3 regions of the Agrobacterium sp. NPDC090273 genome follow, and region 3 is predicted to be linked to each of the others. Evidence: predicted binding sites of a transcription regulator. Region 3 holds the regulator's gene; each other region holds the start of a gene.
The links. Region 3 encodes LexA, which represses DNA repair genes until DNA is damaged. Its sites were predicted from a motif close to TGTTCNNNNTGTGTTCNG; they were not measured.
Positions count from the first base shown of each region.

Region 1: a site for LexA is predicted at 3,725-3,742, ahead of ACIQT8_RS05495 (dehydrogenase). Genes of this name have one in related genera too.
Region 2: a site for LexA is predicted at 3,121-3,138, ahead of ACIQT8_RS06325 (sel1 repeat family protein). Genes of this name have one in related genera too.

Region 1 is NZ_JBIVYN010000001.1:1,105,451-1,112,665, forward strand. It holds gene ilvA (threonine ammonia-lyase) at 1-1,036, opposite strand, end outside; gene ACIQT8_RS05475 (TrkH family potassium uptake protein) at 1,117-2,574, shown strand; tRNA gene ACIQT8_RS05480 (tRNA-Leu) at 2,639-2,724, shown strand; gene ACIQT8_RS05485 (hypothetical protein) at 2,976-3,380, shown strand; gene ACIQT8_RS05490 (hypothetical protein) at 3,447-3,641, opposite strand; gene ACIQT8_RS05495 (dehydrogenase) at 3,817-4,023, shown strand; gene ACIQT8_RS05500 (hypothetical protein) at 4,265-4,468, opposite strand; gene ACIQT8_RS05505 (hypothetical protein) at 4,549-4,830, opposite strand; gene rpsU (30S ribosomal protein S21) at 5,214-5,450, opposite strand; gene ACIQT8_RS05515 (cold-shock protein) at 5,475-5,765, opposite strand; gene ACIQT8_RS05520 (cold-shock protein) at 5,876-6,085, opposite strand; gene ACIQT8_RS05525 (hypothetical protein) at 6,346-6,666, opposite strand; gene ACIQT8_RS05530 (hypothetical protein) at 6,680-6,967, opposite strand; gene ACIQT8_RS05535 (nuclease) at 7,100-7,215, opposite strand, start outside.
Region 2 is NZ_JBIVYN010000001.1:1,269,531-1,276,745, reverse strand. It holds gene amn (AMP nucleosidase) at 1-1,004, opposite strand, end outside; gene ACIQT8_RS06345 (hypothetical protein) at 1,107-1,280, opposite strand; gene ACIQT8_RS06340 (hypothetical protein) at 1,292-1,474, opposite strand; gene ACIQT8_RS06335 (AAA family ATPase) at 1,627-2,223, opposite strand; gene ACIQT8_RS06330 (DUF2147 domain-containing protein) at 2,319-2,657, opposite strand; gene ACIQT8_RS06325 (sel1 repeat family protein) at 3,165-3,431, shown strand; gene ACIQT8_RS06320 (pyridoxal phosphate-dependent aminotransferase) at 3,727-4,839, opposite strand; gene ACIQT8_RS06315 (hypothetical protein) at 4,986-5,333, opposite strand; gene ACIQT8_RS06310 (NAD(P)/FAD-dependent oxidoreductase) at 5,647-6,864, shown strand; gene ACIQT8_RS06305 (aldolase/citrate lyase family protein) at 6,874-7,215, shown strand, end outside.
Region 3 is NZ_JBIVYN010000001.1:916,128-923,342, forward strand. It holds gene ACIQT8_RS04550 (VOC family protein) at 1-517, opposite strand, end outside; gene ACIQT8_RS04555 (hypothetical protein) at 735-1,298, opposite strand; gene ACIQT8_RS04560 (DUF2161 domain-containing phosphodiesterase) at 1,808-2,455, shown strand; gene lexA (transcriptional repressor LexA) at 2,672-3,400, shown strand; gene ACIQT8_RS04570 (glutathione S-transferase family protein) at 3,985-4,662, shown strand; gene ACIQT8_RS04575 (ComEC/Rec2 family competence protein) at 4,688-7,138, opposite strand.

The sequences.
Region 1 (7,215 bases), 190 kb from region 3:
GAATGAAGTATTTCTTCACGCCCGCGTAACGCATGGCGCGTTCCTTGACATCGGGAAGGCGCTCGAAATCGAAGTTGCCGCCCGACACGACAGCGATGACCGTCTTGCCTTCGAGCTTTTCGCGTCCGAGTTTTTCCAACGCGGCGATGGACAGGGCGCCAGCAGGCTCCAGAACCACGCCTTCGACATTCAGCATGTCGATGATGGTAACGCAGATGGCGTTTTCGGGAATGAGCATGACCTGCTCTGCCGGAAAGCTCTTCAGCGCTTCGAAGTTCAGGTCGCCGATACGGGCAACGGCTGCACCATCAACGAAGTTATCGACCTTGTTGAGCGTGACCGGCTCGCCTTTTTCAAGGCTGCGCTTCAAGCTCGGCGCACCCTCCGGCTCGCAGAAGATGAAGCCGTCCTTCTTGACCGTTCCCGCCAGAAAACCGGAAAGACCAGCCGAAAGGCCACCGCCACCGACCGGCATCACCACCAGATCGGGGGTCGTGCCATCGGGAAGCTGATCGACAATTTCGGCAGCCACGGTCGCCTGACCTTCGACGATGTCGGTGTGGTCGAAGGGCGGCACCATGTAGCCGTTGTTTTCTTCGACATAGGCGCGCGCTGCGGCATAGCACTGGTCGAAGATATCGCCGACGAGGCGGATGGAAATGTACTCACCGCCGAAGATGCGGGTCTTGTCGATCTTCTGCATCGGTGTGGTAACCGGCATGAAGACGACGCCGCGAACGCCGAAGTGACGGCATGCGAAGGCAAAGCCCTGCGCGTGGTTGCCAGCGGATGCACAGACGAAAACCTTGTCCTTGCCAGCCTTGGCAACGGCCTTACGCAGAAAGTTGAATGCGCCTCTAATCTTGTAGGAACGAACCGGCGTCAGGTCTTCACGCTTCAACCAAATCGAAGCGCCGTACCGACGGCTAAGATGTTCATTCAACTGCAACGGCGTTTCAGGAAAGATTTCCCGTACTTCCCGCCGCGCTGCCTCCACAAGCTGCTTGTCCACGATTGTCAATCCATTGAAATTCATGATGGCACTCGCTATGCCATAGGAAGACGTCGGAGACAAAGACTCATTTCAGCGCGGCCACGAACTCTGGGTTTCATTTCTTGAACAGTAACCTTCTGCGCTCGGTTATCTACGTGGCTTCGATCTTCGGGCTTTACATGGCAACGGCGATGTTCGTGCCCGCCCTGACCGACCTTTATTATGGCAATGACGACTGGAAGGTGTTTGCGCTGTCCGGTTTCATGTGTGGCGGATTCGCGCTTGCCTGTGCGCTGGCGACACGCGGTCCCATCACCAGCTTCAACAAACGGTTCGGCTTTCTGCTCGTCAACCTTCTGTGGCTGGTCTTTTCGGTGATCGGCGCGGTGCCGTTCTTTCTGTCGGAACTCAATCTGACGCTTGGGCAGGCCGTTTTCGAATCCGTTTCCGCCATTACCACGACGGGGTCTACTGCCATTTCAGGGCTTGATCACGCTCCGCAGGGCATCCTGATCTGGCGTTCGCTGCTATGCTGGCTCGGCGGTATCGGTATCGTGGCACTGGGGCTCTTCATTTTGCCGTTGCTACGCGTCGGCGGCATGACGTTCTTTCGCATGGAATCATCCGATACCGGCAACGACCGACCCTTCGCCCGGCTTGCCAGCTTCACCCGCGCCTTCGTCGGCATCTACATCATCATGACATTCGCCTGCACCGTCGCCTTCGACTTTGCCGGAATGAGCCATTTCGATGCGCTCAACCATGCGATGTCTACAGTTGCGACCGGTGGCTTTTCCACGCATGACGCCTCGTTCGCCTATTTCAACAACACAGCCCTTCTGTGGATTGCGACGATCTTCCTGATCTTCGGCAGCCTGCCCTTCTCGGTGATGATCCTTTTGGCCGTGCGGCGCAGGCTGGAGACGTTGCGCGATCCGCAGATTTTCGTGTTTCTCGGTTATCTCTGCGCCATTTCCATCGCTGTTGGCGTGTACCACCATTTGCGAAATGGCGTGGCGCTGGACGAAGCCCTCAGCCACTCCTTCTTCAACATGACCTCGATCCTGTCGACCGGCGGCTTTGCCAGCGACGATTATACGCTGTGGGGGCCGTTCGTTGTGGTGGTGGCGTTCTTTGCGACCTTCATGGGCGGCTGTTCAGGCTCGACGGCCGGCGGCATCAAGGCCTATCGCTTCCTCATCATGTTCAATGTGGCGAGAGCAGGCCTGAAGAAACTCATCTACCCCAACGCGGTCTATTCGGTGCGCTACGGCAAACAGGTGGTCGATCCGGAAACGATCCGCACCGTCTTTCTCTTCGTCAGCTGTTTCATCGCGCTGTGGATTGCGGGCAGCCTGGCGATGAGCGCCATGGGATACGACTTCCTGACGGCAACCTCGGCCGTGGCAACCTCACTCGCCAATGTCGGTCCCGGCATCGGGCCGATCATCGGGCCTGTCGGCAACTTCTCGACCATCAGCGATCCCGCACTTTACCTGCTGTCGGTCCTGATGCTGCTTGGACGCCTCGAAATCCTGACGGTTCTTGTTCTGTTGATGCCGATTTTCTGGCGGAGCTGACGCCGACAAAAGGCGATGGATGCAGTTGACCGAAACCGCCCGCACTGTGTAGATGGGAGTGAGCGCGGACGTGGCGGAATCGGTATACGCAGCAGACTTAAAATCTGCCGGCCCTTGGTCTTGCGGGTTCAAGTCCCGCCGTCCGCACCAATGAAGATAAAAAATACCTGATATTTCAAAACTCTAAGCGGATGAGACTGCTTTCAGTCGACGTTGCCGTGTGACAGGCATCTGATACCTGCGGTCAGGTCTGCCAAATATTGAGACATGCCCAGTTGCTCCCACAGTTCCGCTGTGAGCTGCGGTCGAATTAGAACATCTGACACCTCATAAGTTTCAGTTGCATCGACTCCACTGCAAACGCTAAGCGTGTTTTTTCAAAAGGTTTGGGGGTATCTATGATGAAAACGACAATCGCGCTTCTTGCGTTCTTCACTCTTTCCAGCTCGGCCTTCGCAGCGTCCTGCGAGAAAAACTTCAGTGTTTCGGGCGTACCCATGCTGACGGCTGTGTCCTACAAATCCTGGCAGGAGTTGCCGAAGGCGAAGGCGCCTGCCGTTCTTCAGAAGCTTGCTCAGGCTGTTGCGGCAGAAGGTTTCTCCGGCATCCAGGTCAACAAGGCACTTTCTACCGTGGACGCTCACCAGGAGACGTCGGGCAGCGGCAGAATTCAGACGCTGCGGGTTGTTGCCCGGCAGAAAGGCGCCGGCGTGCGGATCGATGTCGTGTTCAGCATTCAGGCGGGGCAGGTTACCGACAAGAACATCGTTCGCAAGGGTATCTGCGACATCATCGCTGGCGCGTGATCGTCACCGACAGAGCGAATATCGTACGGTCATCCATGCGCGCCGCGTTCACTCGCGGCCGCATCATCATTCCGGCCTGTCGGGAATAATCAACCAGAAGAGTTGCACGAGATCGTTCCAGAGGCGAACGGTGTCCTCGATCATTTCCATGACGTCCCAATAGACGTAGATGGCGCCCAAGGTCAGCGCGCCAAGTAGGAGCCAGGGCCAGATCGGGCGGCGTTTCGAATTGGCTTCAGGCTGTTCGCTTGGATGGTTCATTGGCAATCTCCCCTTCCCGGACCTAAGGCAAAATCGCCATCATCTCAAGACGGCAAAGACTCGGGCTTGACTCATTTGCCCATGAGAACATAATAGGAACATCGCTCGGCACGGCGGCGTGTGCCTTTCGAAAAATGCAGGGCAATTTTGAACTCTTGAACCGGAGAATGAGAACGTGCGCCTACAATCAAGAGAGCCGGAGGCAGATCCGGTTGAACATATCATTGCCTGGCATGACGGCGACAGCCGCGCTGCGATCGAGACGTTGATGGAGGACATTCAGCATTTACGTCTGCAGCTTGCGCTCGCAACGGCGGCCATGGGTAGAGGTTTTACGCGAGGCTGGCTTCCAACTGAAAACCGGGGTGATATCGAGGAATAAAGCGCAAACACCCTAGCAAGAGACAGCACAATCATCCTGTGCCGATTGGCTCAAACATTATCCCGAGGGCGGTGCAACGATTGAAAACGCCCTCTTCTCATTCCGCAAAGCTGTGATGCGCCAAAAGTAGCTCGCGATTTTCCGAGAACTCTACGGGCACGGGATTGCCGACATGTCTCGGCACGGGACGCATCTCAATTCCGCGCAAGAACCAACACTTGCGGTGAGCAGGTATCGGAGATCATGACTTTTTTCGACGGGGTGTTGGCGTAGAGACTGGTACGGTTTCTTGCGCTTCCCGCATGAGACGCAACCGTGCGGTTTTCTGCGCACGCTGGGCTGCCTCTACAGCAATGATCTGTTTTGCAGCACTATCAGTTGTAGAGGCCTTATTTTGAGTTGGGGCCTTTTCAGGCTTGAAGAATGCCTCTTTCGTAATCGTCATAACGAATTCCTTTCAGGAAGATATAACGCACAGTCAACGTGGACGGACAGCTCTATGGAGCAGGAGTGTGACCGATACCGTCAATCCTTGGCGTCCGGCTGCTCTTCCAGGGTTGAGTCTTCGGTGACTTCCGCTCCCAATTGACTCTGTATTTCACTTTGAGACTGTCCAAGCACCTGAAGAAGCGCTGAATGTTCTGGCTTTCCAGCGTGTTCTTCAAGGAAATCGGCAAGTGACGTGCGCGTCTGGTGCCCGCCGGATGGCTCATTCGCTTTGTGCACCACAGTCATTTGGCCATCCTCGACTTCCAGAGACCACCGATCACCGTTGCTGCTAACCGAGAATTCCTTCGTTTCGCTCATCGACGTTCCAATCTTTTGTGAAGTCTGTCGGAAATGTCCTGCCCTGAAAAGGCGCTGGCGCTTCTCAAGCGCAGTCCAGAACGATCAGACTGGCGGCAGCTCCTCACTGTCTTTTACAAACTGCGCAATGAGGTGTCGCGCAGCACGCATTCTGATCAACTGCTCTGTCGCATTACTGAAGTTTCGCATTCCTGCGTCGACAAGAGCAGTGTTCAGTCGTTCGAATTCTTCTACGGACGTTTTACAGACGGAAGACATCTCAACCTCTCATGTTCAATGCCAGGAACTCTGGAATCCAAACGGAATGACCGTGTAGTCAGAAACCCTGCAGTAACCTCCCAGAGGGTGCGAAAGATCGCTGTTTCAGACCTCAAATGACGTGGTCAACGTGGTCGAACAGCCTTCTTTGGAGCAGGAAGCAATCCCTCACGCTGCATCTTCTTTTTCAGCAGTTTGCGGTGACGGCGAACAGACTCGGCCTCTTGGCGGATGCGCTTTTCGGATGGCTTTTCGTAGGCACTGCGGGCCTTCATTTCACGAAAGACACCTTCGCGCTGCAATTTCTTTTTCAGGACACGAAGCGCCTGCTCAATATTGTTTTCCCGAACGATAACTTGCAAAAACTCTCCTTATCTGACGCTGGTCTATTTCCTGGTTTTGAGAGCGGACAAATCGATCCAGCTCGAACCAGCCTTTTGATGTGCGGATGCCCGGTTCACCTCAATCACGCGAGCCGTGGAGGCTTCGGTGTCGATATCGTCCTCGTCGATATTACGATCGAAATTTTCGCCATTAAGACGGACCCGGTAGCGGGCAAGGCCGTATGTGATTGGCAGCACTGCAAGGATCTGACCCGTTCCCTTCGGTTGCACGCTGCCACGGGTGCGTGCTTTGAGTACGATTGTATCGCCGGTGTGATAACGGACGTTCGGCATGAGAGCCTCCTAGGCCCAGAAAAATAAAGGCCGGGCGTTACCCCGACCTCTCATCGTCATCCACTCTGGCCGCCAGTACATCCGTGGTCGGCTGTGAGCAAATGACAAATTTATGCTGCCTGAAGATTGTCAGCCGAGCTTTTACCGGACTTGCGGTCCTGTACGATGTCGTAACGGACCTTCTGTCCATCAACGAGCGAGCTCAGGCCAGAACGTTCAACAGCCGAGATGTGGACGAAGATGTCCGTCGAGCCGTTGTCAGGCTGAATGAAGCCGAAGCCTTTGGTTGCGTTGAACCACTTTACGGTACCAGTGTTCATAACGATTTCCTTTCAAAGCAATCGTTGTTGTTCCCGCGAAACCTCGCAGGATTGGATCGATATTTTGAGAGGAAATCCGACGGGAGCTAAGCTCTGGACCGACGTCACAAGCAATGTGTCGATGACTGTATATATGATGAAATTTCAAGATTTGCAATGAAATTGCCAAATTTCATGATAGATTGTTTTGAAGTCACTGTTTTAATGCAGTTAATTTATCTCAGATATTTTCTTTTCCCTTCGCAATTTTTACAATCCTATTATTTTTCACCTGGGAAAAATCGAATGAGTTGAGTTGCCGTAATCTTTTCTCGGCTCACCACATCTGAAGAAATACAGGATTCAATATTTCTGCGTAGATCGACTGGAACCTCCGGTCCACCAGCCTTCAAAAGCTTGTCGCTCATCGCAAAAAGTGCCGTGACCTCCACACTGCATTGAGAGGCTGACATAATTTCTATTGCCGATGCCTTGGGAGCCATCACATCCAAATCGGTCCTGGCCGCATAAACGGTCAAAAGATACCAGACAGAAAAGAACACTCCCCAAAGCAGCATGCTGCCGAGAACATAAGCGCGCACGGGTTTTTCCCCACTATTTGCTGAGTATAGGAAGGCCCTGAATGGCATATCGCGGGAGCGGTTTTCGAAATGTCACGCGGTCCCGCTTCTGTATCCCGAACAAGAAGAGCATTTCTTCTTTGAGGTCATCAGGATCGGTCATTCCATCCTGAAAAAGCTGAATAATTTTACGTGCGGCAGCGTTAAAGGATCGCTCGTCCTCTTCGAGCATATGGAAGCCGAAGCCCGCATCAGACAATACGACTTGCAACATCTTCAGATCGTCAGAGGTAATCAGGCCTTGTTCACTTATGGAAGACATCATGTCCTCCTTTCGTTGGGGCCAAGGAATTTAACCTTGAAACGGTAACGCCCTTTTAAAAAGCTACCGGAAGAAAGAGCCTGCGCGCTTCATCGACAATTAGCAAGCGAATTCCCTAAAGCGAATTCGACACTAAAGCCGACCGCACCAGGACTGGTTTTTTGCCCCTGCCGGATGCGCCAGTCCTTCGCGAACGAGCTGGTCGGCGAAGGAAACGCCAGAGCGGGAGAGTTGAGCACCGTTGTTAC
Region 2 (7,215 bases), 350 kb from region 3:
AGAACATAATCGCCAAGACGCTGGCTGTTGCGAAGACCGGCGCAATGGCCAACCATCAGCCAGGCGTGCGGACGCAAGACAGCAATGTGGTCGGTAATCGTCTTGGCGTTGGATGGGCCGACGCCGATATTGACCAGGGTGATCCCTGCATGGCCCTTCTTCTTCAGGTGGTAGGCGGGCATCTGCGGCAGACGCCCCAGCGTCATGTCGGTTTCAGGCTTGTCGGACCCCGCATGGGTGACGATATTGCCCGGCTCGACGAACTCCGTGTAGCCTTCGCCTCCATCCCGCATCAACTTGCGGGCCCAGGCAGCGAATTCGTCGATGTAGAACTGATAGTTCGTAAAAAGCACGAAATTCTGGAAATGACTGGCGCTTGTCGCCGTGTAGTGACTAAGGCGCGCCAGAGAGTAATCGATGCGCTGCGCGGTGAATGGCGCAAGCGGTGCGGGTTCACCCGGTACCTGATCATATTCGCCGTTGGCAATCAGGTCATCGGTATTGTTGAGGTCCGGCGTGTCGAAAAGATCGCGCAACGGCACATCCGACAACGAAGACGCCGCAGAAGCCTCGACATGGGCACCCTCGCCAAATGCGAAGTGCAGCGGAATGGGAGTGGCCGATTCCGAGATCGTCACTGGAACGCCGTGGTTCTTGATCAGAAGGCCAAGCTGCTCTTTCAGATAGTGCCGGAAAAGCTGCGGGCGGGTAATGGTCGTGGTGTAGACGCCGGGGGCGGTGACATGACCGTAGGACAGGCGTGAATCCACATGGCCGAAACTTGACGTTTCGATGGACGCTTGCGGATAGCATGCGCGGTAGCGACCCTCGATGGGGGCTCCCTGCGCCAGATCCGTGAAGGATTTGATGAGAAAATTCGTGTTGCGCTCATAAAGCGCTGTCAACGCCTCGACAGCCTCCTTCGGGTCCGTGAACGTCTGTGGCGCATACGGCTCTGGTGTGATGAAGGAGAGGGGCGGAATCGTGTGCTTTGCTATCGTCATGGCTCATTATAGGGAGCCAATTTTCACAGGCAAGCGACAGAAATACGAAGAAACTGAAAAGAAACGGAAAACCTGACGGAGCCTGTCGGCCAGACGAAGTATTCAGCCGAGAGCACCGCGCTGCAGGCTCATCAGCAGCACGAAGCCTGCACCCCTGGAGGCGGGGCGCGGGTCAGACTTGTACACTGCAAGACCGGCCACCGGTCCAAGGAAGATCGAAGCGACGAGCGCGAGCCTGATGGCGGAAAAGAGCGTGCTGGAAAAGCTGTTGGTCATTGTCTTCGCCTTTACAATACGACGGGGCAGCTTGAAGCAGGAATGGGGCTCTGCTGGCAGGCAAGTGCTGCACCGGCATTCACCCGTTGGAAACTGCGGTTCGGATTGACGACGAGCGAGGCAAAGGACATGGCAAAAATTGCCATGAGCAGCACGATGATTGTAAGGCGGCGTATCAGCTTGGCCATGTCCATTCCCCTTATTGGAGTTGATAGACAGAGTTTTGCCATAGTTGGACTGAACCGATGCTGAGAACCCGGTTCATATGGCATTCAGGGAGGTTAATAGGGCCTTTCCCCATTCTGGGCCGTTAAAAGATGCAGGGATCGTCGCCCCTGCGATCCCATTATGTCAGTGAGGTCTCTGCACGAGCGGTTATTTCGCTGATGAAATCAGCAATCGCCTCGGGGTCTGTGGCATCGACGACCCGCAAGCCATGCTCCTGCGCGGCGGCAAACATTTCGGTGTTTTCCCTGAGGGATCGCTCGATGAAAGCGTCGATCAATTGCCGTCGATCGGCGTTACCATCATCATAAGCGGCTTCGCGGCGCATTCTCTTCAACAGCAACTCGTTCTCGGCATGGAGAAAAATTCCGGCAACGCTGCGACCGATCAGTGGCGATATATATTCAGGTCGCAAGGCCGCACCCTCGAAAACCGTGAGTTCGCCCGTGCCAGCCCGCTTGTCGAGCAGGCTTTGGATGAGCGGCCAGATATTCTGATGATGGACCCGAAGGAACCAGCGGATCGTTTCGGGTGAAAGGCTCTTATAATATTCTTCGACAGGCCCGGGGATGGCTGGCCACGGTCGGCCGGGATGGCGGGCAAGGCTATCGGTGGAAATGGTCTCGCAGCGCAGCTTTGCGCTCAACTGCTTCGCTAATGTTGTTTTGCCGACATGCGAGGTACCCGAAATCAGAATTGTCGAAAGGGTCACGCGCATGTTTCTGCCTCAGTCTTGGTCGGCACGGCGCAACGATACATAACGGGATAAAAGGGGTCTACCCTCTCGCCATGCGTTGCGCCCGCCGTCTGTTTTTAGAGGCGTGTCCAGGTCTGTGACTTGCACAGCACTTTCAGCACACAGCCCTTCATGCTGAGCGAATTGCCTGAAACGGTGCCAGAGCCACTATAGGTCTTGTCATTGGCCGGATCGGTAATGTCGCCGGAATAGCTATTGCCGGTGCCGCTCATCTTGCCGATCTGTTTTCCAGCGTGCTTGCCGGTCTTCAGCGTCACGCAGAACGCCGAACCGCAAGGAGCAATGGCGGCGGTTTCGCCGCTGGCGGTTTTCCAGTTGCCTTCAATGGCCTCGCCGGCAAGGGCAGAACCGCCCAGGATGACAAGCGCTGCGGCCAAAATCGTCATTCTCTTCATATGGACCTCCCAATCCAGTGTGCTGAAGTCGGTCATACCTTGCGCTTCAGCACACGCATCTCCTCATGCGAGTGAAGAGATTTATAATTAACGTGAACGTAAAAGGAAATATCTTTGCCGCGGATTTTCATGTTTTTCCGCAGAAGAGAGACGGGAAGAGCGTTGGCTTCAGAAACGACGTTTGGCGCATGGTTTAAAAAGGGTTGAATTCCATTCGTAAAGCTTTCGTAAAAATGCGCAGAAAGTCCTTAATTTCCGGGCCTCGGCATATTTAACAAAAACCCAACTTTACCAATCGTTTGGACTTTGTTTGCGGCCCATTAATCATGCCTTTTAAGCGCCCGTTGAAGGCCCGCTGTCATATTGGGGTCATCGAAAGCGCAGGGAAAACCTGCCAGCTGGAAGGACGAAAAAAGCCGCAGAAGACGGTGGGTCCGGAAGGCAAAACGCCCGCTTAGAGGCGAAGAAGACAGAACCAACGCAGGTTACGAAACAGGGATAAGAACAATGGCACGCTTTGAAATTCGCGACATCGAAATGGCGCTTGCCTCCGGCGAAAGCCGCGTCGAAACTCTTTGCAATCTCGGTCTGGTCTATGCGACCGGCCGGGGCGGCAAGGTGGATCTGGTTGCGGCTCACAAGTGGCTCAACATTGCCGCCATTCGCGGTTCGGAACGGGCGGCTTCATTGCGCGCCGATCTGGCCCGCAACATGAGCAAGGCGGAGCTCGCCGAAGCACTGCGTGCCGCACGCGAATGGATGACCGTTCACTGACAATACCGCGCTAAAGTCGGCTGGTTATCTCAGGCCGATCTGGAACAGAACAACGATTGCCTTCATTTTCCGGCCACGGTTCCTCCAGTCCCGTTACCCGGTATAAACGAAAGTCAAACCCGAAGGGGAATGCGGCGAGGGCTTCCAGGGAGGAGGCTTTTGCGCTGACACATCGAACCGCGACCAGCAGAAACAAGGCTGGCGCGGTTCTTTTATATTTGGGTTGAAGCTGGCGGAAAAAACGATTCCGCCCCAGCGCGTTACGCCGGCCCGTTGAATCGTTTTCCGATCATTCTCAACCGAGCGTTTTCAGCACTTTCGGCAATGCCTGTTCGAAAAGGTCAAGCTTGTCGGCTGTCCCGGCGCTGACGCGGATGCAGCGGTTCAGTGGTTCGACGCCCGGCATACGAATGAACACGCCGTGCTCCATGAGACCATCGACAATGCCACGCGCGTAAGCGCCGTCACGATGGCAGTCGATCGTCACAAAATTGGTCGCAGAGGGGAGTGGCGACAACCCATTGTCGCGGGCGATCTGAGAGATACGATCGCGCGCAGCAGAGATTTTACCGACCACTTCGTGCAGATATTCCTGATCCTTCAAGGCTGCCAATGCAGCGGCAACGGAGACGCGCGCCATGCCGAAGTGGTTGCGGATCTTGTCGAACGCCTGAACATTTCCCAGCGTGCCGATAGCATAACCAACACGCGCGCCGGCAAGGCCATAAGCCTTCGAGAAGGTACGCATGCGCAATACGTTAGGTTTGCCGATCAGGGCATCGATCGCAGGTACGGCGCTTGCCGGTGCGGTTTCGCAATAGGCTTCATCCAGAATGAGAAGGCAGGTTTCCGGCAATGCGCGGGCAAAAGCCACGACCTCGCCTGCTTCCCACCAGCTTCCCATCGGGTTGTCGGGATTGGCGAAATAAACCAGCGGCGCGTTTTCCTTAATGACGAGATCGAGCAACCCATCGAGGTTTTCGTGGTCGTCAACATAGGGCGTTGTTACCAGCTTCCCGCCGAACCCGTTCACATGGTAGTTGAAAGTCGGATATCCGCCGAAAGACGTCACAACGGGCGTACCCGGTTCGACGATCAGGCGGGCAATTTCACCCAGAAGCCCGTCCACGCCGCCGCCGATCGCGACGTTATCGCGAGAAATGCCATGGTGAATGGCAAGCGCTTCCTTGAGTTCAAAGTTTTCCGGATCGCTATACATCCATGTGTCGACTGCTGCGTCCCGCATCGCCAGCAATACGGATGGAGCCGGGCCGAAACCGCTCTCGTTTGCACCAATGCGTGCTTTGACCTCAAGACCCCGATTGCGCTCGATGGCTTCCGGACCAACGAAAGGTACGGTGGAGGGAAGAGAAGCGGCGAGAGGCGTAAGGCGCGAAAAAGCGGACATTGCAGAAATTTCCAGTACCTGTTGAGAAAATCGGCCACACAATAGGTCGAAAAACCGAGTGCGCAAGGCGCGCTTGGCGCTGCGAAGGCTGTTTTGGAACAGATTTCTTCGCGTGTGGAGACGCGCGCAAAATCATACCGTCATTGTCAGGCGCTGGTTTCGAAGCTCAGTCTGCGCACATGATGCAGGAATTCCGCATCGATCAGCATGTTGAAGCCGACTGTGGCCATTTCTTCTTCACGACGGATCAGCGTGCAGCCGATCTCGTCGCGAATGCCAAGGATTTCGAGATAGAAATTGACCGGCATTTCCAGATGCGGGCTGACCTCGATTTCCGCGCCATAGAGAGAAATGGTGCGGACAAGGCAGCGCATTGTATTCTTGGCGCTCAGATGATGGCCGATAAAGGTGATCTTGCCGGGGCGGTCAATCTGGAATTTCTCATACATCTCGTCCGGAGCGACGCTTCGGTGTGGATCGATATTCATGGCCATCACAACCTCCCAGGCTGTTTTCTTCTTGTTTCCATTTTAGATCATCTTCCTTGCCGGGAACTGAACGAAATACATTCAATTGATTTGACCGCGATCTCGTCGTTCCCACAGGACTGTGTCGAAGATGATGTTTCCATTCAGAAAACTGGACGGAAGCAGTGGTGCAAACACACGGGAGCCCGTTGTGTTCCACTACGGTGCATGCCGCTTCTTCGCCGGTTGACGCGGCCCGTACTTGGCGTTACGCCTTTGTCATACTTATGTTGCGCATCGCTGGAAAAACTTTCCGTCGCGATCATTCCGGGAGAAACATGTGGCGGACAGGCTGGTAATTGTCGGGGCGGGGCAGGCGGCTTTCGCACTGGCGGCAAAACTGAGGGCTTTAAAAGACCAGCGCCCCATTACCATCATCGGCTCGGAGGATGTTTTTCCCTATCAGCGCCCGCCGCTTTCGAAAAAATACCTGATGGGCGAAATGACCTTCGACCGGCTGATGTTCCGGCCAGAGCAATGGTATGCGGAAAACGATGTCGAAATCCGCCTGTCCACCTGGGTCGAAGAAATCGACCGTGTGGGCAAGATCGTGCGCATGCAGGACGGAAGCTCGCTTTCTTATGGCAAGCTCGTTCTGGCCACAGGTGCCACGCCGCGTCTTCTGCCCGCCAGCATTGGTGGCGACCTTGAGGGCGTTCTGGCGGTTCGTGACAAGCGCGACGCCGACAGGCTGATGCGGGAGATGAAACCGGGCCGCAGACTGCTTGTGATCGGTGGCGGGTACATCGGGCTGGAGGCTGCGGCTGTTGCTCGCAAACTTGGTCTCGATGTGATGTTGATCGAAATGGCGGAGAGAATCCTCCAGCGCGTCGCCGCAAGGGAAACCGCCGATATCATGCGGGACATTCACGTGGCGCACGGTGTTTCGATTCGCGAAAAGACCGGCCTTGTTCGCCTTGTCGGCATGGATGGCAGGGTTGCTGCCGCCGAATTGTCGGATGGTTCGACCATCGATGTCGATTTCGTCATCGTCGGCATCGGTGTCACACCGAACGATCGACTAGCCCGCGAATCGGGAATCGATGTTGGCAACGGTGTCGTGGTCGATGAATTTACCCGTACCTCCGACAAGGACATCCATGCAGTTGGTGATTGCGCCCTCCTGCCGTGGGAAGAGGGTCAGGTTCGGCTGGAATCGGTTCAGAACGCTGTCGACCAGGCAGAGGCTGCCGCGACCGTGTTGGCTGGCACCGAACGCCGTTATGAACCGAAACCCTGGTTCTGGTCGGATCAATATGATGCCAAGCTGCAGATTGCCGGCTTTAATCTGGGCTTCGATGAAACTCTGCTGCGCCCCGGCGTCCGTGAGGGCAGCTATTCCGTCTGGTATTTCCGCCGTGGCCGATTCGTTGCCGTTGATGCGATTAACGACGCCAAAGCCTATGTCACCGGCAAGAAGCTGCTGGAAACCGGCGTAGAGCCGGATCGCGCCATCCTTGCTGATCCATCTGCCGACCTGAAATCATTACTGTCTTGAGGAATCACCATGCCTGCCCCTGAAAACCGTTTCAAAACCGCCATTCATGCCGGTAAGCCGCAGATCGGCCTCTGGCTCGATATGGCGGAGGCGATTACCGCTGAAATCGCCGGAACCTCGGGCTTCGACTGGCTGGTCATTGACGGCGAGCATGGGCCAAACGATCTTCGTAGCATTATCGACCAGTTGCGCGCACTGGCCACATCGCCGGCTGAGCCCGTGGTGCGTGTACCGGTCGGTGAAAGCTGGATGATCAAGCAATTGCTGGATGCGGGCGCGCGCACGCTGCTGGTGCCGATGGTTGATTCGGCCGAGCAGGCGAGCGCACTGGTCAGCGCCATGCATTATCCA
Region 3 (7,215 bases):
TGTCATGGCGCACAAGCGCGGAGCGATCCCCCGGCAGGGCCTTGACCCGCTGGCAGGCGAAGAAAAAGAAATCGGACGCGCTGCCCTCCGCCGCAAAAGCCAGCCGGAAAGATGCTTCGCTTTGCGACCCATCCGGCAACGTCACCGGCCGGGAAAAATCGAAAACATCGCCAGCCGAAATACCGGTTTCGACAAAGCGCTGATGATCGGCCAGAGCATCGTCGGTTTTGGCGACCAGCGCGGAAAAGCCATCGCTGCCATGTGCGTTCCGAAAAGCCTGATCCCTGCCGGTAAAGACATCGCCAGCCTCTATCGACGCCCGATACTTATCCGGGTCAGCAATGGCGAGAGGCTCCAGATAGGTGCCATCTTCGAAAAAGATGCAGGCGTTTTGCGTGCCGAAGGGATGGAGCGCCAGCGGGGCCAGCGTAAAACCGAGACTGGAAAGCCGTCGTGATGCGGTTTCAATGTTGCCAACGGGCAGGACAAGATGGTCGACATCAACAGGCTTTGCCATGACAAGCTCCCTCTCCGGCAAGATCGGCGCCCGTGTCAGACGGCACGCCGAACCATACCAAAGCACATCAGCAACAATGCTGGCAAATCATGGCAGTAACCGGCACCGGCGGCCGGGAGCAGCAAGACCGCCGGACATGCCAAAACCGCATGTCAGGCGGGTAGCGGGTGGAGATGACCTGATGGACATCTTCACCCGTCAAACAACGAAGGGCGAACTAAGCCTGCGCCCTTTTTACCGTGTCAGGATTGTCCTTGACGAACTGCACAAACGGTGCGGCCGATCTCACGGCATCGGCAAACTTGCCGCTGCCCTTCAGTCCGTCCACCTCATCCGGCTTGAAGCCCTGCGTCAGCAGGATGCGATAGACGTGCGTGGCGGTTTCGCCCTGAGCGGAGACCCAGGCGGGCAGCGTTGCTTCCAGCGCTTTCTTTTCGCGCTGGTTTCTGTCTGCAACAACGGCGAGGCGCACCAGACTGCCGAGCGGGATCGGGATACCGTTGATACCGACGTCGGGAATGAAGTTGGCGGCGTGCGGCCCGGCGTTGAGATTGTTGTTCTTCAGGATATATGCGCACTGGTTATCCCGCGTCGGCTCCTTGTTCTGCGCCTTGCGCTTCTGATTGAGCTCCACGATCAATTTGCAGTTGGCGACTGTGGAGTTCAAAAGCAACCGGTCATATTCGGCGCGCTTCAAAGCTTCCGGAGAATTGGGCGACACGGTCTGGCATCCCGTGGCCACCAGCAGGCCCAGAAACAATGCGAATTTCATGCGTTTCATGCGAAATTTTCCCGCTCACGCGCCATATCTCCATGCGGAGACACTGGCAGCGATCCATCACGATTTCAGAAAGATGCTTTGAGCGGCAAAGAGCCTTCTGTCCCACAAGACGATCCGGTCATGTCCACATGACCCTCGAAAGCAGGGCCGTAGATATCGTGACACAGCCATTTGGCAACCCAGAGACGTGGGAAGCTGAGAAGATCGTAAAAAAGGTGTAAGCGTTTTCATTCGAAGCCTGCGGGGTTGCGGCAATCCCCGGAGATTTATCCTGATGCCTTTTTCCATCGAGACCCGTTGCGAAAAACACAAAGGGCGCTCGATCCGTTTCTGGAGAGCGCCCTTTGCAGACCCGGACAGCATTGCGCGAGGAAAACCACTGCTGCAAGCCATCGATAACGGGTGATGATCCCTAGATGAGGTGGCGCCCCTCAGTTTTCAAGGGGTGTCGTGATCCAGCACCGTCTTGCTGTATGGTCGCCAGACGATTCTTTCTTCCGAGTGCCCGCATGGAAACCTCCCTCTACCAACCTGTGAAAGCCTTCCTTGAAAATGCCGGCTATACGGTAAAGGGCGAAATCGGCGGCTGCGACCTTGTCGGGATGAGTGACGGTGATCCGCCTGTGGTGGTGGTGTGCGAACTGAAACTCGCCTTCAATCTCGAGCTGATCCTTCAGGCGATCGATCGTGCCGCGATATCCGACGAAGTCTGGATCGCGGCAAAAATGTCTGTCAGTGGCCGAGGGCGCGAGACCGATAAGCGTTACCGCGATCTTTGCCGGCGGCTGGGAATTGGCATGCTTGCCGTCTCCGAAGGCGGTCATGTCAGTGTCATCGTCAGTTCGGTATCGCCGATGCCGCGCACCAACCCGAAACGACGCTCGCGGCTGATGCGCGAACACCAGAAACGCAAGGGTGATCCGGTCCTTGGCGGCAGCACACGCATGCCGCAGATGACAGCCTATCGCCAGCAGGCGCTGGGATGTGCGAAAGCGCTCTCCGAAGGACCGCTCCGGCTTCGGGAAGTCAAGTTGAACGCCCCCGATGCCGGCAAGATATTGCAATCGAACGTCTATGGCTGGTTCGAACGGCTTGAGCGGGGCGTCTATGGTTTGACGGAAGCTGGCCGCGAAGCCTTGGTGCGCTGGCCGACGTGAGATTGCGTGACGCGCTTTAGGAGCTGGATCAATTTGCCTGAAACGCTGTTTCGGGGGCCTGGGACACACAACCGGAACAAAACGCGTCACTCATCAAAATAACCGATTGCAGTTTCACGAAATTTTAGGGGATTGCAGAACACATATGGAACATATAGTGTTCGTTCTGTATTTGTTTCGCAACTTTTCGATGCGATTCTCAAGGGTGTTTTCCTCATGCTGACGCGCAAACAACAGGAATTGCTTCTCTTCATTCATGAGCGAATGAAAGAATCCGGCGTGCCGCCGTCCTTCGATGAAATGAAGGATGCACTCGATCTTGCTTCCAAATCCGGTATCCACCGGTTGATTACCGCGCTTGAAGAACGCGGATTTATTCGCCGGCTACCGAACAGGGCGCGCGCACTTGAAGTCATCAAGCTGCCCGAGGCCTATTCGCCCGGCCTGAAACCGCAACGCGGCTTCTCGCCAAGCGTTATCGAAGGCAGCCTTGGCAAGCCTAAGGCGCCTGAGCCAGCCCCTGCCCCATCGCTGAAACCCGCCAGCAATGATTTTGCCGGTGCGGTCAATGTTCCCGTCATGGGCCGTATCGCGGCCGGTGTGCCGATTTCGGCGATCCAGAACAACACGCATGACGTGGCAGTGCCTGTGGACATGCTGGGTTCTGGCGAACACTACGCGCTGGAGGTCAAGGGCGACTCGATGATCGAGGCCGGTATCTTTGATGGCGATACCGTCATCATTCGCGATGGCAGCACGGCCAATCCGGGCGACATCGTTGTGGCACTGGTGGATGACGAAGAGGCAACGCTGAAACGCTTCCGCCGCAAGGGCGCTTCGATTGCGCTCGAGGCTGCAAACCCGGCCTATGAAACCCGAATCTTCGGACCTGACCGGGTGAAAATCCAGGGCAAGCTGGTTGGCCTTATCCGGCGTTATCACTAACGCCGCATCGATCTGTATCGACGCTTGAACCGCTGGCCATTGGCTGGCGGTTTTGCTTTTGGGCGTGACACAATGGATTGTGTCATTTGCGGTGTTTTGCGTCGTGCCCATAAAGGGCTGAAACACAGATCCGGTGTGGAACCGGGTCCTGAGCATCGGCTTTATCTCGGCAGGGATATGAACAATCTTTGGCATGATGGAGAGAGATTGGTCGGGTGCTGGATAGTCTTGCCGAATAAATCGTGAGGCTGCGTTTTGTCTGACGAGACACCGCCTGCCGGAGCGCTCCCGCGAAAAACGTTGGTCGAGCGACGGTGATCCTTCACAACAGAAGCCAAGCCAGTCCGGTCGGCATCTGTTGGCGCGAGAAAACGATGAGGAAGCGCGGGGGGCAGACGGTCTGATTTCGACTGAACCGGCCCGCTTCGCTGGATGACAGCGTGCCGGTCTGATTGCATGATCCGGTGTAACGGCTCATTTCGAACCGACCCATCATTTCGGCTTATGGGAGCCATGGAATATTTTCGATATTCGAAGCGTGTATCCTGGTCGTAAGAAAGCCAGATCATATCGGGGAGCATGCCATGTACGATCTTTATATCGCCAACAAGAACTACTCGTCCTGGTCGCTGCGACCGTGGGTGCTGATGCGCACGCTGGGCATCGACTTCAACGAAAAGCTCGTGCCATTCGGGCAGGATGTGCCCTTCACCACTTTTTCGCCAACCGGCAAGGTGCCCTGCCTGGTGGATGGCACGACGACAGTGTGGGAATCACTTTCGATCGTCGAATATCTGGCGGAACGGCATGATGGCGTCTGGGCCGCTGACGCCATCGCCCGCGCATGGTCGCGGTCCGCGGCCAGCGAAATGCATGCCGGCTTTTTCTCGCTGCGCAATTTCTACCCCATGTGCGTCGGCATCCGTGCCACGCCGAACCCGGACAATAAGGGTCTTGCGGCGGATATTGCCCGGATCGATGCACTGTGGAGCGAGGGGCTCTCCCGCTTTGGTGGCCCGTATCTGGCCGGTGCGGAGTTTACCGCTGTCGACGCCTTCTTCTCACCCGTGGCGTTCCGTTTTCAGTCCTTTGGCGCCGACCTTTCACCAGCGGCAAAAGCCTATCTGGAGCGTCTTCTCGCCCTTCCGGCGATGCGCGACTGGTACGACGCCGGCCTGAAGGAAATCTGGCGCGACGAACCGCATGAACAGGAGATCCGCGACGTCTCAACCGTGGTTGCCGATCTGCGCAGCCAGGCTTGAAAAATCGTCATTGGTGCGGCGGCCCTTATGGCGTCGCCGCAACCAGTTCCTCGATCGTTTCAGATGTCTCACGGTCAAACGACCGAGTTTTCCAATCATAGGAGCGGTGTTCGCTCCAAGGGCGGTTCGTGCCCGCCATGGCCGTCGCCAACCGTCCAATCGGCCCGCCTTCATTCTCATGAGACAGCGTCATTTCCACCGAACCTATGCGCCGCAGGACATCGCGGCTGAACAGCACCGCGCCCGAACGGCACTGCTGGAATGAGGTTCGTCTGCTGGTGACGATGATATCGGCGATATCGCAGGCTGCCCCGGTCAGCGACGTATCCTCGAGAACGACGATGCGCTGGCCCTTGGCGCTGCGGGCAGCGCACCAGAGACTTCTGTGGCAGGTAAAGCCCTGACCCGCTGCAGCCAGCGCCTTGCCGATATCCTCAATCGCCTTCGCCCTTTGCTCATCGGAAAGGCGCCGGCTCTCCCTCGACGGCTGGGCGCTCTGCGGATTGGTCTCCTTCATCTTTTTCTCGGTCTTGAGAAAGATCGGTGAGACGGTTTTTTCCGGCAGCAGCAAGGCGCGGGACCATTGGTCGTATACAAAACCGGACGGTCGTGTCTTGGTTGTCGCCACCGTGCTCTCCCCGACCAGCCCGACCAGCGTTCCATCCTCATAGATCAGCAGATCGGGCCTCGGGCGGTGATGTTCGGCCACAGAGAGGCCGAAAGCCAGGAACAGCAGAGGAATGCCTGACAGGGCAAGCCGCGTGCGAAACAGCGAGAGCAGCAGGAAGCCTGCCGTGGAAAGCGCCAGAAACCAGCCATGCTGGCGGCCGATTGCGGCACTGCCGCCCCATGAGGCGACGCCATTGGCGATTTCAATCACCATGGCCATGCCATAGCCCATGACCTTCAGGAACGGCGCATCCAGCCCGAAGGGCATCAGCAGCATGCCAATCAGGCCGAAAGGCATGACAATCAGCGACATGACAGGCATGGCGGCGAGGTTTGCGGCAAGTCCATAAGTGGTGACACGATGAAAATGTTCGATGGAATAGACAGCCGTCGACAGGCCGCCGATCAACGATGTCACGACCACGCCGCCGACAATGGCGATGGCTGCTTCACTGACCTTCATCCATGCCGGTTTCTGACCGACGAACAGCCGCTCGCGATCCACCCGCCAACGGCTCCAGAAGGCATAGGCCGAAACCAGCGCGATGGTTGCGGCAAAAGACATCTGGAAACTCGGCCCCATGACTTCCGATGGCGAAAAAGCCAGAATGATGAGGGCCGACAAGGCGACATTGCGCATGCTGAGCGCCGGTTTGTCGAACAGTACGGCGATCAGCAGAACCGACATCATCAGCCAGGCGCGCTCCGCCGAAACGGCAAAGCCGGAGATCAGGTAATAGGCAAGCGTCATCAGAAGCGCCAGGAAGGCAGCGATCTTCTTGACGGGCCAGTGCTGCGCGAAGGCCGGGAACAGGCTGAAACCAATCCGCAGGCCAACGAAGAATATGCCCGATGCCAGCGCCATGTTGAGGCCGGATATGGCAACGATGTGAGCGAGGCCAGAGACACGCAACGCCTCCATCGTATCGGCGGATATGGCGCTTCTTTCATCCGTGATGATGGACGCCGCGAAAGCACCGGCATCTCCGCCGATAACGGAGCGGACACGTTCGGCAATGGCACTTCTTAAAAGATAGAGCCAGGTGCCCGCATCTTTCAGCCAGCTCTGCGGTTTCTCACCGGCATCACCGGCAAGCGACACCGCTTTCGGTGCGCTATAAAAGAAGCCCGTGGCGCCGATGCCTCGAAAATAGGAGGCGAAGGCGAAATCGTTCAGTCCGGGCAAAGCCGGGCCCGAAGGCGGCGAAAGCCGCGCCTTGCCCTCGATGATGCCGCCAACGGCAATCGCTTCTCCCTTGCTGCGGGATAGCACCGAGACCTTTTCCGGCGGTCGGGACAAGGTCGGACCTTCGGTTGCCGATACGGCGATCAGGTAACGCCAGTATCCGCGCGCATCGACCTCCCGGCGCTCGACCGTTCCGGTGATGGTCGTGGTAACCGGCGTATCGAGCATGACGGTTGCGGCACGGCGCGTTTCGAGATCCGCAAGCAGCATGCCAAGCAGCGCGAATGCGCCGAATGCACATATCTTCGCCGTCCAGCCGGTGCGGTGACGAAGCAGAAGCGCCAATGCAGCCGCAACGATGAAAAACAGCGCCACGAAAATGGATGACGGGGACTCAGCGAAGGAAAACCATAAAACCGCGCCAGCGCTGATAAAGACAGGAATGAAAAGAAATTCGGTGGCGAAGGCGCGTTCGTGTTCAACGGAAACCGCAAATTTTCTGGCGATTCTGGCCGTGCGGTCGCGGCGACGAAATGCTATTGTCACGGCCTCAGCGGCGGCGTCTGTCGAGCGCCTTAACGGTGACAAAATCTCCGCCGTGCCGGGAGCTGAACCCTGCATCGTTTCAGCATATCCGAAATGCTGTTTTTCCCCTTGACTGGTCAATCCGTGCTGCCCCCTGCCGGACTGGAAGGGAG